DNA from 2 places in the Paenibacillus sp. FSL H7-0918 genome. Region 2 is predicted to be linked to the other one. Evidence: riboswitches for the same ligand, from Rfam matches in the RefSeq annotation. Region 2 holds a riboswitch; the other holds the start of a gene.
What was found. Region 2 has a riboswitch for cyclic di-AMP ahead of MHI15_RS20625 (APC family permease). Riboswitches for the same ligand answer to the same signal wherever they lie in the genome.

Region 1 (8,170 bases), on a different contig from region 2:
GCCAGCCAGGCCAGCCGCAACCGGAATTCTTTTATCCAGATGGATATGTACCCCACTCTTCACGTTATAACGGTCTTTAATAAGCCTTGCCGCCTGGAAAGCTAAATTTTTCTCGTCCAGGGGAATATAACCAGCCTGACTTGATATTATAATAGTATCCCTTGGCAGCTCAGACAGCTCTAAGCGGTCTGCTAAATCTACCATGGTCATAATCATTTCCACCTCATGAAAACCGTCAGCACGTTTGTGCAACACATCCAGCATCAAATTAATTTTAGCTGGTGCCTTTTCATACATTTTCAAGGCGTTCACCCACCTTCAGCTTTTCCCGTAAAAACAACTTAACATATTATATGAGAAACTTCTAATGAAGTCCAATAATAAAAGGGTGTCGCCATTTAGACGCACCCTTTTTCAGTAATATTCACTTTATAGCCTAAAATTTAAGATTTCCGCGCAGCCTGTTCAGCAAGCTGTATCGCTTTTTTCACCATGTTGCCAGCGTCTTGAGTTGTAATTCCACCCCAGCCCTCACGTTCCACGGTTTCATAAAAACCCAGCTCCTTGGCTAACTCTGTCTTCAGTTCCTCCGACATCATGCCTCGTTTTCTGCGGCTCATTACGGAATTCCTCCCTTATGAAAATAAATGATTAACCCATTGCCCAATTAGTATGCTTGCTTAGCACACGGATCATGCACCAAATATTTGTCCCAAAAAACGTAAACAAAAAACAGCCTCCAAGGGAGACTGTTCGTGAAACATTAAGCTTTAATATACATAATCCGCATCTGCCCATCGTCTTCACAAACTGTGATTTCCACAGATTCAGTAAGTATATCGGCATAGCTATAGGAGACTCGCTTAAAAGTTTGCTGCTCCTGATCCAGTTTGACAATAAATACAGAAGGGTACGTTTCTTCCAGGACACCTGTGCGTTCAACGGTTTTACGACGACCTCCGTTTGCACGCAATGTGATCTTATGACCGACGTGAGCTTCAAGACTGCGTTTGATTTCCAACAGCGCGTTATTAGCCATTACCTGACGACCACCTCTTTTCTTGTCCATTATACAACTTTTTCAGGACAATGTCAAAGCAAATAAATAATTAATTATAGTTGATGCATATTTCGTTGTCAACGGAATTTTTTTGCGAGAAATCAGCGCCGGACTAATATCCTTGTTATCTGTAATATAGGCATTACAAAGAAAAAAAGAAAGGGTTAAGCTCAGCGCTCACCCTTTCTTTCGGATATTCTATTCAGCCCATTCAAATTACCTATATTCCTGACACCATAGACCTATCTCTGCCGCTTAAATGGCTGATGGTGTCACTTTTAGCGCCGACAGATTCTGCAGTCGCGGCATTCCGATGCGGAAGCTGCCACGGGTCTCAACACCACCAATACCCTGATTACCGCTGATGGTATTATTCAGAACATCGCTAAGATTTACAGTATCCCTGATGGAAGTAAAGGATGATTTTGCTGCTACATACACGGGATCCAGAGCATGGATCAAAATTCGACCAGGTGAACTGGCAAAATTAGCTCCAGCTCCAAGTAAGGCCTCGAAATGAGATTGACAAGCACCGGCAACAATAGTCAACGCATCAAAATTCCGCTCATACTCCCTAGCTACCCTAATAGCAGCTATAAAGTTTTGCGAATTTTTATAGCTATTCAGACTATACAGATCGTAAGTATGCTGTTGCTTCAGTACCCCATCATGACCAGTGATCACTACAATATCTGGGCGTACACGGGGCAACAGCCGGTATAACGTATCAGCCATTGCAGATTCATGAACATGATGCCCTTCAGCGGGAATCCGCAGCTGCTCGTATAAGCTAAGGCTCTTATTCAAATATGCCGGATCGCCATCCAGATGCAGTACTTTACCTGGCACTTCAAAATAAGGAGCTTCCTTGGACGGTGGAGCCCATGTCCCCTCTGTTAGGGTTCCCCCGCTCCGCTGACTTTGCTCCTGACGGTCCTTCCGCAGCTGTGTCAGTGATTCCTTCGCTTTGATCTGTGCTTGCTGTCCCCGTTCCGTTATTCGGGTAGGAGGCACTTGAACCAGGTCATCCAGAGGAGAATCCGCCAACAGGCGGAAATCTGTGCCTTTAATGACGGCTCTATCCTGCACAATATTATCTACACGAAATGTTAAATCACCGCCATAAGATTTGCGAACGACCAAGTCTCCTAAATTCATTACAACCACCACCTCTACCCCATCGTATGGGCAAAGGCCTCAGTTGGTTCATAACTCAACATATTTTTAAAATATAAGAATGTATAATGCTCCACCAGAATAACATCCTTATATTTCTACGAGAAACGGTTGTCGTCCTTAAGACAACAACCGTTTCCTATTGCTTATTCAATTCCAGCGGCTAGCAAAACACCGCTTAAGCGGGCGTATTCTTCAAGACTGAGTGTTTCTCCGCGACGGGTCGGTTCAATACCCGCTTCTGCGAGTAAAGCCTCCAGCTGCTCACGTCCTTGTTCAGGGAAGTAACGAGCCTTCAGATTGTTAGCAATCGTCTTGCGGCGCTGTGTGAAAGAAGCGTGAACCACTTCAAAGAAATGCTTCTCACTCTCCACCTTTACCGGAGGATGCTCTCTAACCTTCAGACGGATAACAGCAGACTCCACATTAGGTTGAGGGATGAATACCGTACGTGGCACGATACAGACGAGCTCAGGCTCGCTGTAGTACTGCACGGCAATGCTAAGACTTCCGTATTCCTTTCCACCTGGAGATGCAGCCATACGCTCCGCAACCTCCTTCTGAATCATTACAACGATGTTATCAAGGGGAAGCTTCTCTTCGAGCAGCTTCATCAGAATCGGAGTAGTCACATAATAAGGCAGGTTAGCAACCACACTGACCTTGTTCACAGTGGTGAAATCTTCCTTGAACATTTCCTGCAAGTTCACATTGAGGACATCATCGTTACGAACCTTAACATGGGGATAGGGGGAAAGTACGTCTTTTAATATTGGAATCAGTCTACGGTCAATCTCTACGGCAGTTACAGCACCCGCTGTTAGTGCCAGACGCTCCGTCAGCGCTCCAATTCCCGGCCCGATCTCCAGCGCCCCAGAATCGCTATCTAGTCCAGCAGCGTCTACAATCTTGTCCAAAATATTTTGATCAATCAAAAAATTCTGTCCCAGGCTTTTCTTGAACTTGAATCCATAACGTTGAATAATCTCTTTGGTCCGTTTTGGAGTCGAAATTTCCTCTCTACCACTCATGAAGTAATGCCTCCCTGATCAATTTGGGCGAGAGCCCCGGCAAATTCCTCCCGCGTAATCCCAAACATCGCCAGCCGCTTGTACAGCTGTTTGCCGTTACAATATCCGATTCCAAGCAAATTACCAAGTGCCATACGTCTTTCAGCAGCCCGAGGGTGTACAAGCATTCCAGCGGCCATAAGATCATCAATACCAATCAAAGCAGGTGCTCCTTCAAAAGAGGTATGTACATTACGCAGCGCATGACGAATCGCCTCTGGCGATGCATTCTCTACACCGATATCCCCTTTTCGAGTTGCGTCCTTCTCTGGAATAAAAGCATGCTTGCAGCCCGGCACCTTCGCTGAAACGATTTTACGAATTCGCTCCCCAGCATGGTCCGGGTCCGTAAGAATAATAACCCCTCTACGTTCCATAGCAAGCGCGATCTTAGCAATTACAGTCCGGTTTACAGCAGAGCCGCCTGTCTCAATGGTATCCGCTTCTACAGCACGCTTAATGGCTACGGTATCGCTTTTGCCTTCAACGACGATTAATTCCTTAATCATATTTCTTGACTCCTTCCAAAAAAAGCAAAAAGAAGAGGATTCGCTCCTCTTCTTTTGGTTAAAGAATGTATAAGTGATGAGCGGTTGCTCTGCGATCAACGAAATGATCATCCAGCGTTCCTTAACGGTTATCATCACTATAGCTTATCAAAGGATTTTTTGCAAAAGCTTCAGTTCTAGTTAAGCTCTGGTTTCACAGGTCCAATCACATAAACGGTACGTGATTTACGGCCGAAATTACGAGCATGGCTCAGGGAATCATAATAGACATCCACTTTATTGCCTTTAATGGCACCGCCAGTATCCTCTGCACGGCGGAATCCAAGCCCATCGATATAAACCCACCAGCCAATAGGAATTACATTCGGATCTACTGCAATTGTACGACCTTCCGTTACGCGTGTTCCGGAGGCAGTTTTAGTACCTATCCCTGGCTCTTCTGACGAATAAGCTGTCATGGAGACGTTCTTAATCATCTTCTTGTACTCAAAGTCTACGCCAGCCTTGCTTGTGACGTTCTTAGTCTTAGCGCTAACTTTAGTCGTTTTGGAGGTAGTGCTTGATTTGGAAGTTGTTGTAGCTTTAGCAACTACAGTAGGCTTAGGAAGTGCTTTAGTACCAACGGCAATGATCTTATCTTTTGTTACCGTTTGTACTTCCTTGCCGATCATGCGCATAGAGGCCAGTTCTCCGTCTTGATAGATCTTTTCAATATGCTGAACCATGACGCCTGGTTTGCCTGCCTGTGCCACTCTAACTGTTCCCACAGTAAGGGAGGGATCTGCTGTCTTAATAACACGGAAAGGTAAGTTAGTTGTTCGCTGTACCGTTTGCTTGTTGATACGAACGATCTTAATCTCCATGTCAGCAGAGATGGTGGTGTCTAACGAAGGAAAAATCTTATCATAGCCTTCTAGGTTGATACCCAGTTTGTCAATCGCTTGACCGATAGTGTCTTCGGTCGTATATAACGTTTTTGTTGCTCCGTCCGCAGTAAGGCTAAATTTCTGCGCACGATTGATAACGACACGGTCACCGTCTTTTATTTCATCACTCAGACCTAAAGATAATTCATCATGCGGCTGCAGCGAAATTTGCTCTTTCTCCAACACATCACCAAGAAGTGCTTCTCGCGTTTCAAGTGTCTGTGTTTGCCCGTCTATTACTAAAACTAATTGTTTATTACTTTGACCGTGTACGTACAGCAGAATTAACAGCGCGATTGCGATTGAAATCACACCTGCAAGTAAAAGTACGCGAGTATTTACTTGCTCCCACCGTAATGCGAAAGACCTGCTGGATGACTGCGAATCATGGGATACCTCTGGTTGGAATAAGCCCATTCTCTCCATCCTCCTTACATAGCCTCGTCGTCAATTTGTATATCATGAGGACTGAATTTCTTTGACGAAACTATTTGAGATTGTCACAGGATACGCACGTATTAACTTAGCGTCTCCTGCTCATGGATCGCCTGCTCGGCACAGCTACTCCCACACCTGTTATATAACAGTATGCGGGCAACATTCAGTTTATTCAAAAATAAAGAAGCCTAAAAAGAGTTCTCTTGAGGACTCTTTCGTGGCTTCTCCGATGTCAGAATACGCGGGAATGTTTGTGCACGAGGTTGCCTCTCTTACTTGCGCTTACGGGGTTAGCTGTCGGGTTCGGACGAAAGAGAGACGCCCTATTTCAGGTCACCCGCTCACGGCGGTTGCCCTTAAATTCACCCCAAAGACCACGTGAAGAAATCAAATATTGTTCTGCGGCAATTCCTAGTCGTATTCAAGATACAGGCATGCGGCAGTTCAATATTGGTTCCCCCGTTCTCCATACGGAGACTCAGCGAGACGATCCATGAATCAATGGCTGTCACAATAACAACAGCTCACATCACTGAAAAGATGATATCCTGTTTTGATGCATGTTGTAAAGGACGATTCAACCACGTTTACGCAAATATATGGTTAAAATATTGTAATAATCAGCCGTTTTTATATTAAAAAAGTTTAATATATCGGCCATTCTCTATTTTTCACCCGTTTTACTCCTGTTTTCAGACAATCCCAAATCGTTCCAGTGCGTTCGCATACGTAATTTTAGCCAATTCTTCCCATGTTAACCCTTTAATTTCAGCCGCAGCCTCTGCTACTAACTTCACATGAGCACTCTCATTTCGCTTGCCTCGGAAGGGGTGTGGAGTCAAATATGGAGCGTCTGTTTCGATCAATAATCTGTCCAATGGCGTCTGTGCAAGCACCTCTTTAGGCACTCTGGCATTTTTGAACGTGATCGGTCCTCCAAATGACAAATGAAATCCTAGGTCTAGACACATTTTTGCGGTTTCCCAGCTGCCTGAGAAAGAATGCATCACGCCACCAATTTCATTTGCTTTTTCCTCCCGTAAAATCCGTACGACATCTTCATGGGCATCACGGTCATGTATACAGATTGGCATTTTTAGTTCACGGGCTAGTCCAATTTGTTTGCGGAAGACCTCCTGCTGCACATCCTTGGGAGAGGTATCCCAATAATAATCCAACCCAATCTCTCCGATGGCCACCACTTTCTCATGGCTGCAAAGAGAGGCGATCCAATCGAGGTCCCCCTCTTTCATATCAATCGCATCCTGTGGATGCCAGCCCACCGCTGCATAAATATAATCATAAGATTCAGCCAGCTTCATCGTTGAAGGGATCGTTTCCCGATTAAATCCAATATTGATCATCTTGCTAACTCCGGCCTCTACTGCACGAGCTATAACTTCCTCGCGATCCTCGTCGAATTGAGGCGCATCTAAATGTGTATGTGTGTCGAACAGATACATTTTAAAGCTCACTCCTTGTTGTTTTTATCAATAGTTCCATAAATATTTGTATTATTTTGCAAAAATCTCTGCTACAGAAGAGGGCAACCGTGTAAGGGCTTTTTTCAGCTTATCCTGTGGGAAATATAGGTGATATCTGCCACGATGAATCCCGCTTATTGAGCGCACAATATCCGATACCTCTGAAATTTCCCGCAATTGCTCATTGCGATCAAGCAGTAAAATTTGATTATTGTCGAAGGCTGCTCCTGGACGGAACACATCATAAGGCAAATCTGTCGGATAATCAATCTCTAAGTCATATTCTGGGTTAAGTCCCGCTCCCGCAAAACTGCTGCGGATTTCCGTAATCATATCTGTATCCAAATTCTCGATCTCTACATATTTATACAGTTTACGATGAATAAAACGGGTACACAAGTCGCTTAATAACTCATCTTCTTCAAGTGTCCATTGCATAAAAGCAGTCTGTACCAGTGCCTCATCAAGCATTAAATATTGCTTCACTGTTACTTCTCCTCGAAAGAGATCTTCCAGCGGAGCGATCATAAAGCGAAATTTGTACTCCTCCTGGAACAATTCTTTAGCTCTACGGAAGATTTGACGCAAAATAATTTCAGAGCTGCGCGTCACCGGATGAAAATATACCTGCCAGTACATTTGATAACGCGACATTAAATAATCTTCAATGGCATGCATACCTGATTCTTTTACTACAATCCGCCCATTATAAGGACGAAGCATTCTCAAAATCCGATCAATGTCGATGGTTCCATAGTTTACACCTGTATAGTACGCATCACGCAGTAAATAATCCATACGATCAGCATCCAGTGGACTGGAAACCAAATTGACAACAATTTCATGCTCATAAGTCTTAGAGATAACTGAAGCTACTTTACGAGGAAAATCTTCCTCCACATCACGCAATATTTCGGTAATCTCCGTGTCCTCCAAAATAATCCGGCAGGTCCAATCCTCATGGTTCATTTCAAAAGCTTCTTCTATAGAATGTGAAAATGGGCCATGCCCTAAATCATGCAGCAAAGCCGCACACAAAGTAAGCAAACTTTCTTCTGGAATCCAATCCTTATACCCGCTGCGCTCAAATTGCGAAATGATTCTGCGTGTAATTTCATATACTCCTAAAGAATGAGAAAAACGACTATGCTCTGCACCATGAAAAGTGAGATATGAGGTACCTAACTGGCGAATCCGGCGTAAACGCTGAAATTCTTTTGTATTAATTAGTCGCCAAATAATCGTATCCTGTACGTGAATATAATTATGAACGGGATCTTTGAAAACTTTTTCTTCCGTGAGCGGCTGCTTCATGAGATCAACTCCTTCTAATAATTTAATATGATTTTAACTAATATCAGTATATAATAAGTAATTATGTCGTACTTTGTCGAAAAGTATCATTTTTGGTCTTGGTAAATCGACAAAATGCTTTCAGGGTAATTCTTAATTTTTATAGGGACATTCAAAGTTCTTATGGAAATTTTCTTATTCAGCCTATGAAAAA
Region 2 (8,170 bases):
CATATCTGGAAACATCAATTATTTTGGCACCACATTGCGCATATAAGAGATTGTCGCGAATTCCCATTTCGGTCAGTCCTGCCGTTTGCAGAACGATTCCACGTACACCTCCATCACGGATAATCACATTGGAGCCATTCCCAAGTACCGTAAGGGTTATCCCATTTTGTTCTGCATATGTAACGATCTTTTGAATTTCATCATAAGTAGCTGGTGCAGCCAAAATATCAGCTTTGCCGCCCATTTTAGTGTACACGTGATCTTTTAAATTCTCATGACTTTTCACTATTCCTGCAGTCATTAGCTGCTCTAGATCATCTTGAATTTTGTCAATATTCATGTTTTCATGCTCCTTTAACCATGTATAAATGATGGTCCTTGATCTATTTTAAAGAGTTATTATGAAATTGTAGGCAACCACAACTGTAACAACGAACAGGCTCCCTTGTCAATGACGGGAGCCTGTTCGTTGTATGTTTTTAGATGATAATTACACAGCTTTATAGGCAGCAAGCTCGTAAGGAAGACACAGTGGCACACCCGTACGTGGATCCGGAACGATATCCGCTTCAATTCCAAACACTTCCCGCAATACATCTGGTGTCATAACCTCAGTAGGTGAGCCTTCGCTAACCACAGTACCGGACTTAATCGCTACCATATGCTGCGCATAACGAGTAGCATGATTCAAATCATGCACGACCATGATAATGGTACGGCCTTCTTCCTCATTCAGCTTTTGCAAAAGTTGAAGAACTTCGAGCTGATGCGCCATATCTAGGAACGTTGTAGGCTCGTCAAGGAATAAAATATCTGTTTCTTGAGCCAACGCCATAGCGATCCAAGCGCGTTGACGTTGTCCACCAGAGAGACGGTCAATAGGGCGATCATGAAAAGATTCCATGCCCGTAACAGAGATGGCGTTGGAGATGATGTTGCGATCCTCTGCGGTCATCGTGCCAAATCCTTTTTGATGAGGGAAACGACCGTAGCTGACCAGCTCAGATACCGTCAGACCGTCAGGAGCCGTTGGGTTCTGCGGTAGAATCGCTAGCTGACGAGCAACCTCTTTAGTTGAAAAGTTATGGATCGATTTGCCGTCCAGCATTACGGTGCCACTCTTCGGCTTCATAATCCGGGCCATCGTTTTGAGGATTGTAGATTTACCGGAGCCGTTAGCGCCCACTAGTGCGGTGATTTTCCCCGTAGGGATAGACAAGTTCAATCCCCTAACTATAGTAGCCTCAGCATACCCAATACTTAATTCTTCTGTATTCAAACGTTCTGACATGATCTACAACTCCCTTAAAAGTTTTATGGAGCTATGCTCCTAAGTATGAACTAATTTACGCTTTCGACTTGGCGAGTAAATATAAAAAGTAAGGTGCGCCAATAATCGCAACCACAATGCCAGTAGGAACTTCGGCAGGTTGCAATACCCATCTACCAATGGTATCAGCGGTAATCATAAGAAGCGCCCCTGTCAAAGCACTAGCAGGTAATAACACCTGATGACGGGGTCCCACCAGCCTGCGAGCCAGGTGTGGTGCTATCAGGCCGACGAAGCCAATACCTCCACTTACCGCGACGCAGGAGCCGGCAAGCGCTACGGCTGTTACCAGAAGGAGAATACGTTCCTTCTCCACACGCATTCCTAGACCTAATGAAGTATGGTCCCCTAGATTCAATACATTTAGAACCCGGGCTTTATAGAAGGCGAACGGTAACAGAATCGCGATCCAAGGCAGCAAAGCAAGGACGAATCTCCAATCCCCACCCCATATTTTCCCGGCGATCCAAGTAGCTACAAATTGATAATTATTAGGATCAAGCCTAAGTGCCAATACAAGCTGGCAAGCATTGATTCCTGCAGCGACCGCAATCCCGATAAGGATCAGCCTTGTAGGAGACAGACCATCTGCCTTCCGGTAGGCAAGAATATAGATTAAAGCTGCGGTCAGGCCAGCCCCACCAAGTGCTAGGAGAGGCAAGACAAATACCGGAGCTGCTGTTGTAGCCGGAAAAAACGAGATAAAAATGATTACCGCAAAACCTGCACCAGCACTTATGCCCAGCGTAGCCGGTTCAGCGAGTGCATTACGTGCGAGACTTTGTAGAATACAGCCCGATACTGCAAAGCCCGCTCCAACTAACAATGAAATTACGATGCGGGGTAATCTGAAATCAAATAAAATAAGCTTTTGCTGATGTGTTCCATCACCCATGAGTGTATGTAATACCTCTAGTGGGGATAGACGCATAAACCCTGTATTCATACTGACTATAAACACAACGACGATCAGTATAGCAAGGAGTGATAACACCGTTAGGGCGCGTGTGCGGCGTTCTTTTTCATCTGGAGTAAGGGTTAATTTGGGCATTACAGCTCCCCCTTCCGTTTACTCGCTAAATAAATAAAGAACGGTACGCCGATGATGGCAATTAAGGCTCCTAGCGGTGTCTCATACGGTGCATTTATCATTCTTGCGGCAATATCTGCAAAGATAATCAATAAGCTCCCTAGAACTGCGGAGCAAGGGATAATCCAGCGGTAGTCCACTCCAACGAAATAACGAGTAACATGTGGAATAATTAGTCCTATAAAAGCAATCGGGCCAACCGTTGAAACCGCACTTCCAGCTAAGATAACCACAACAATCATACATGCCAATTGAACTAACCTTGTCCGCTGCCCCAGACCAACCGCTACTTCTCTTCCTAAGCTGAGCAATGTGACGGATCGTGATAACATCATCGCTGCAATTAAGGCTACGGCCACCCAAGGGAATATAATCTTGATCTGAGTCCAGCTAGCTCCCCCCATCCCACCAGCTAACCAGAAGGCTATGTCCTGAGATAAGTTGAAAAGAATAGCTACTCCCTGACTAATAGCAACCAATAAAGCACTAACTGCCGAACCTGCTAATGTCAATCGCAAGGGGGTCAGGCCATTAAAAGAAAGCGAACCGATTCCGAATACGATAAAAGAGGCCACAGCGGCACCGATAAAGCAATACAACATTAGTGATGTGAATGAGAGTGAGGGTGCAAAAGCAAATACTATGGCCAGCGCTACCCCTGCTCCTGCATTCAAACCTAACAGCCCTGAATCCGCAAGCGGGTTTCTTGTCATCCCCTGCATGATAGCCCCTGCTACTGCGAAGCAAGCACCGACTAAGGCGCCAGCAATAGCACGTGGAAATCGCAGTTCTCTAATCACCTGATGTTTTTGTAAATCTGGATTGAAATGAAATATAGCTTCCCATACCGTAGCTAACTTGATATCTGCCGCACCCACTGAGACCGAAAGTGCCAATCCGAAGGCAATGGCAGCAAGTCCAAAAATAAGAATACCAATGGCAGCTGCCGGTCGGGTATGTAGAGCTTTTTTGGGTTCATTTTTAATACGATTTGCGAAATCTGAGGGTGAAACCATGAGTCGTCTCCTTATTCAATAGTTACAATGGTTTATATGATAACAACAATCATTCTCATTATCGCAAAAATATTTATGTTGTACAATTGCAGGAACGATTTTTCCGTACTATGGGATTGGTTTATAAAAAAATGGTGCAGATCTTTGTATCCCGAGATACTTGATCTGCACGCCCTTCCCCACCGAAATGATCAGTCTCATTCATGGTGAATTACGACTTTTATTTCACAAGACTTTTTAGCACATCGTCAATGATTTTGCTGCCAGCGTTCGCCCCACTGTAAAGCCAACTGCTTGTTGAGCTCATTTCATGCACATTTCCAGCTTTTACAGCTGGGATGCCCTTCCAGATTGCACTATCTAGGATCTCCGAACCCTCAGTCTTATCACTATTTACAAGGAAAATATGATCTGCGGTCAGCTCAGAAAGCTTCTCTAGCGAGATCGGATTCCAAGTTGCTCTTGTTCCTACTGGGATCTCTGTTACTAAGTTAGGCAGCGTTACGCCAAGGTCTGTATATAATACAGCTCCACTGCTGCGGGTTTCGTCTACAATATAGAAGTTTTTTTGCACCAACCATAGAATAGCCGCGGACTCTTGTCCAATAGCTCCTGTAAGCTGTTCTTTCGCAGCCGCTGCTTTAACATCATAATCATTAATGGCTTTTTCTGCTTCAGGGGTTTTGTTCAAAATCTCACCCATCTTGAGCAACGATTTGCGCCAATCTTGATTTAGTTCATCCCCAATTACATAAGTGGGTGCAATCTTATTCAACTGATCGTAAATCCCGTTCTGAACAGAAGACTCCGATGGGATGATAATAAGATCCGGAGCAAAGCTGGTTACAGCCTCTAACGGAAGGTCGTAACTAATTGTAGGAACATCCTTCAATTCAGTGGCCAGATAATCCTGAACGCCATTTGTAACTGACCATTGAGCTACTGGAGTTACACCCAGAGTTACCAAAGAGTCTTCCAAATATGAACCCAGAACGCGCTGTGGATTAGCCGGAATCGTTACTTTATGACCCATTGCATCTGTTAACGTCTTAGGTGCAGCAGGTGCCTCTGTAGATTCTGCTGTAGGCGCTGTTGTAGGCGCTGTTCCTGCATTTGATGAGCTTTCAGCATTATTATTACCACAAGCGGAAAGTATTAGCGTCATCACTATTAGTCCGCTCATCGTCACTTTCATGCTTCCTGATCTTTTTCTGTTAAGCCAAAACATTAAAAACCCTCCTATATGTAACTGCTTTGATATTCAAAGGTGACCTTTACCTCTGCTTCACTTTTAAATGATATTGATTCTCATTCTCTGTGTCAACATATAAATTTCAAATTCTGTGGATTTGCAACAATTTCCTTCATATAAAATACAAAAGAGGTTATATTCCGAACGTTCCGGATATAACCTCATCTTTAATCTTCTACTTATTTATTTAAATGATACGGGACAGTCGCTACTACAACGTCCTTTTGATTCATTAGATACGAGCGGATTAAAAAGCTGGTCTGATTATGAAGCACGGCTTGCCACCAATGTTTGGTAATAAACTGTGGAATCAGAATCGTGATGTGATCCGTCGCAGCGGTCTTCCACTCTACCGTATCGATAAACTTCACTAACGGACGAATGATACTACGATATCTGGAACGAAGTACAATCAGGCGTACACCTGGATTCCATTCCTCCCACCGTTGCTCCATCTTATGAATGTCTTCTTCATCAAAGCCTACATACACAGCAACAACATTATCTGTTAGAGACTTCGCATAGCTGATGGAATGTAATACAGCACGTGTAACCCCTGCAACAGGAACAACTACAGTACTTCCTTTAATTACAGGTTTATCCGTAGCCGGACATATACGCAGTTGATCCGCAGTGTTCAAATAGTGCTTATGAATACGGTGGAACACGAACATTACAGCAGGTAAGAAAATGAATGCCATCCATACGCTCGAGAATTTAGTAATGATAAATATAAGCGTAATCGTCAATGTAGTCAGCATACCGATGGTATTTACTACAAATCTTTTCACCCATCCAGCGGGTCTTGTTTTGATCCAATGCACCATCATCCCCAGTTGGGATAAGGTAAAAGGAATGAACACGCCTACCGCATATAGTGGAATCAAACCTTCCGTATTCCCATGGAATGCAGTCACAAGTATGATAGACATAACTCCTAGAAAAATAATGCCGTTTGAGAAGCCAAGGCGGTCACCACGGACCATAAATGCATGTGGCAGATATTTATCTTTTGCAAACATAAAGGCAAGCAGCGGAAACGCTGAATATGCTGTATTAGCTGCCAAGAACAAAATCACTGCTGTAATCCCTTGAATGAAAAAGTACAATCCGCCACGGCCAAAGGTCGATTCAGCGATCTGAGAGACAACCGTAGCCTTTTCATCTGGCACAATCCCATACCAATACGCCAGCACAGTGATTCCGGTAAACATAAAGCCAAGGATAAGTCCCATGATCATTAGCGTCTTGGCTGCATTCTTCTCAGCGGGTGCTTTAAAGTTTGGGATCGCATTAGATACGGCCTCAACCCCCGTTAGGGCTGAACAACCAGAGCTAAACGCTTTTAATAGTAGAAACAAACTTACATTAGATACGGCGCTGCCTATTTCAGGAACATTCGCATGCGCGCCACCCATTGCATATTTAACGATACCGGAGATAATCAGAACAACAATCGAAACCACAAACAAATACACTGGAATTGCGATAAATGAAGCCGATTCAGTCACTCCGCGAAGATTAATGATTGTTAATAAAACGATAACAGATACAGCGATGAGAACAGTATGATTATGAAGACTTGGAAAAGCCGATGTGATCGCATCCGTCCCTGCCGAGGCACTAACCGCTACGGTAAGAATGTAATCCACCAATAATGAACCCCCAGCGAGCAGCCCTGTCGGAATACCAAGATTACTCTTGGCTACGATATAAGCTCCGCCTCCTTGCGGATAAGCAAAAATCGTCTGCCGATAGGATAAAATCAGGATGGCCAGCAGGCCCAATACGGCTAATGCAATTGGCAGGGAATACCAGATGGCAGTAAACCCGGCAGCCACTAGTACAATCAGAATTTGTTCCGTTCCGTAGGCTACAGACGAGAGCGCATCAGAAGACAGAACAGCCAGTGCTTTAACCTTGGATAACTTTTCATGATCGAGTTCATTCGACTTCATCGGACGTCCGATCAATAGTCGTTTTACCTTGCTTACCATGGTGGATACAGTTCCTTTCTTTGGGAGCTGAAACGGAATTTCCGTGCGCTGTTTTCATCGGTGGATTTCATAAATGCAGACACAAAAATAAGCATACGGAAATGATCCGCATGCTTATGCATGGTCATTTTCCCACCTTGCTTACGAGGTTAGCTGGCGGATTCGGGCTGTGGTTATAGCCCTACGGAAGAGGTCTGTTCGACCCGGTTCCGATTCACCCCATTGGCATGAATGCCAAGTTTGGTTCCCCCGTTTTTCCTAAGAAAATTCAGCGCATATTCAACTTCTCACAAGGTCTAATATTAGTCTACAAAGTGCCTACAGTAAAGCGTTGAAAAAAATGAAAAAAGAATGAAAAAACATCCAATAAGCTCAAATATAGCGTCTTATTGGATGCTCTCTTTCATTATCTTCAATTATCCCTCTAGCCCGTGATTTTAATACCTTTTCAGCTTTTTTGTACCTTCCAAAGTTAAAACTAAAATCCTAAGCTCTCCTCAGCATCTACTTCAATCACTTCTTCTTCCCTACGTCCATACCAAAGAAGGAGACTTATTAGAGCAAACGCTATTAAAGCTAACAAAGGAATCGTTATAAATCCGAAGTAGTTCAAGTAATCTTTATTACAAGGAACACCAACTGTACAAGGTAGAACTTTACTTAACGCTGGAATCTTCTGTTCCGCATAATGATAGATTGAGATACTGCCACCAATCAAACTTAATGGAAGCACATAAGGAATGATGCGCTTATCTCCACGGAAAGTGGCAATTCCCAACAAAAATAACTGCGGATACATAAAAATCCGCTGAAACCAGCAAAGCTTACAAGGTTCATACTTCAAGACTTCACTTAAATACAAGCTACCAGCTACAGCAACCAAAGAGACGAACCAGGCCAGATAGAGGCAGTTACGCTTGCAAAAAGATAGGAATTTTGTCACTTTGCCTCCACTGCTTTTGCGGCGGTGTTAATTTCAGATGTAATCGCTTCAATATCGAAAGGTTCAGCCGTTTTCACTCCATTAATGTAGAGCGAAGGCGTAGTTGTCACGCCTGCGTCAGTTGCCAACTGAATGTCTTTCTTCAGCTCATCTGCATAAGTTTTCTCTTGGATGTCTTTACGCAATAGATCGTAATCGATCGCTAATTTCTCTTTTTCAGCAAGGCTTACCAAGAAATCCTCAGTGGCCCATTCCACACTCTCATCCCCTTGCTGCGCATACACAGCATCATAGAACTTCCAGAATTCATCCTTATTCTGATGGTATACAGACAATGCAGCTAGTGAAGCTGTCTCAGAGTCAGGACCAACGAAAGCCATATTTACAAAGTAAAGAGCTGCTTTTCCCTCGTTGACAAAATCTTGAACAATTTTCGGTTTCATGGAGCCAGCAAATTGGGAACAAGCTGGACATTTGAAATCACCAAATTCAACAAGCTTAACAGGTGCATCCTCATTACCAATCCTAGGTAGCTCACTATA

Region 1: linked by a shared signal. The riboswitch ahead of MHI15_RS14080 (3D domain-containing protein) and the one ahead of MHI15_RS20625 (APC family permease) in region 2 are both predicted to bind cyclic di-AMP.

What each region holds. Positions count from the first base shown of each region.
Region 1 covers NZ_JBBOWJ010000001.1:3,119,690-3,127,859, reverse strand. Annotated here, with positions in the region: gene ispE (4-(cytidine 5'-diphospho)-2-C-methyl-D-erythritol kinase) at 1-303, opposite strand, end outside; gene MHI15_RS14105 (small, acid-soluble spore protein, alpha/beta type) at 444-620, opposite strand; gene veg (biofilm formation stimulator Veg) at 764-1,039, opposite strand; gene yabG (sporulation peptidase YabG) at 1,316-2,218, opposite strand; gene rsmA (16S rRNA (adenine(1518)-N(6)/adenine(1519)-N(6))-dimethyltransferase RsmA) at 2,383-3,267, opposite strand; gene rnmV (ribonuclease M5) at 3,264-3,815, opposite strand; gene MHI15_RS14080 (3D domain-containing protein) at 3,992-5,158, opposite strand; cyclic di-AMP (ydaO/yuaA leader) riboswitch at 5,444-5,673, opposite strand; gene MHI15_RS14075 (TatD family hydrolase) at 5,872-6,642, opposite strand; gene MHI15_RS14070 (HD domain-containing protein) at 6,694-7,977, opposite strand.
Region 2 covers NZ_JBBOWJ010000003.1:155,118-163,287, reverse strand. Annotated here, with positions in the region: gene murB (UDP-N-acetylmuramate dehydrogenase) at 1-340, opposite strand, end outside; gene MHI15_RS20645 (ABC transporter ATP-binding protein) at 491-1,291, opposite strand; gene MHI15_RS20640 (FecCD family ABC transporter permease) at 1,347-2,381, opposite strand; gene MHI15_RS20635 (FecCD family ABC transporter permease) at 2,381-3,436, opposite strand; gene MHI15_RS20630 (iron-hydroxamate ABC transporter substrate-binding protein) at 3,657-4,664, opposite strand; gene MHI15_RS20625 (APC family permease) at 4,868-6,685, opposite strand; cyclic di-AMP (ydaO/yuaA leader) riboswitch at 6,810-6,969, opposite strand; gene MHI15_RS20620 (disulfide oxidoreductase) at 7,164-7,628, opposite strand; gene MHI15_RS20615 (DsbA family protein) at 7,625-8,170, opposite strand, start outside.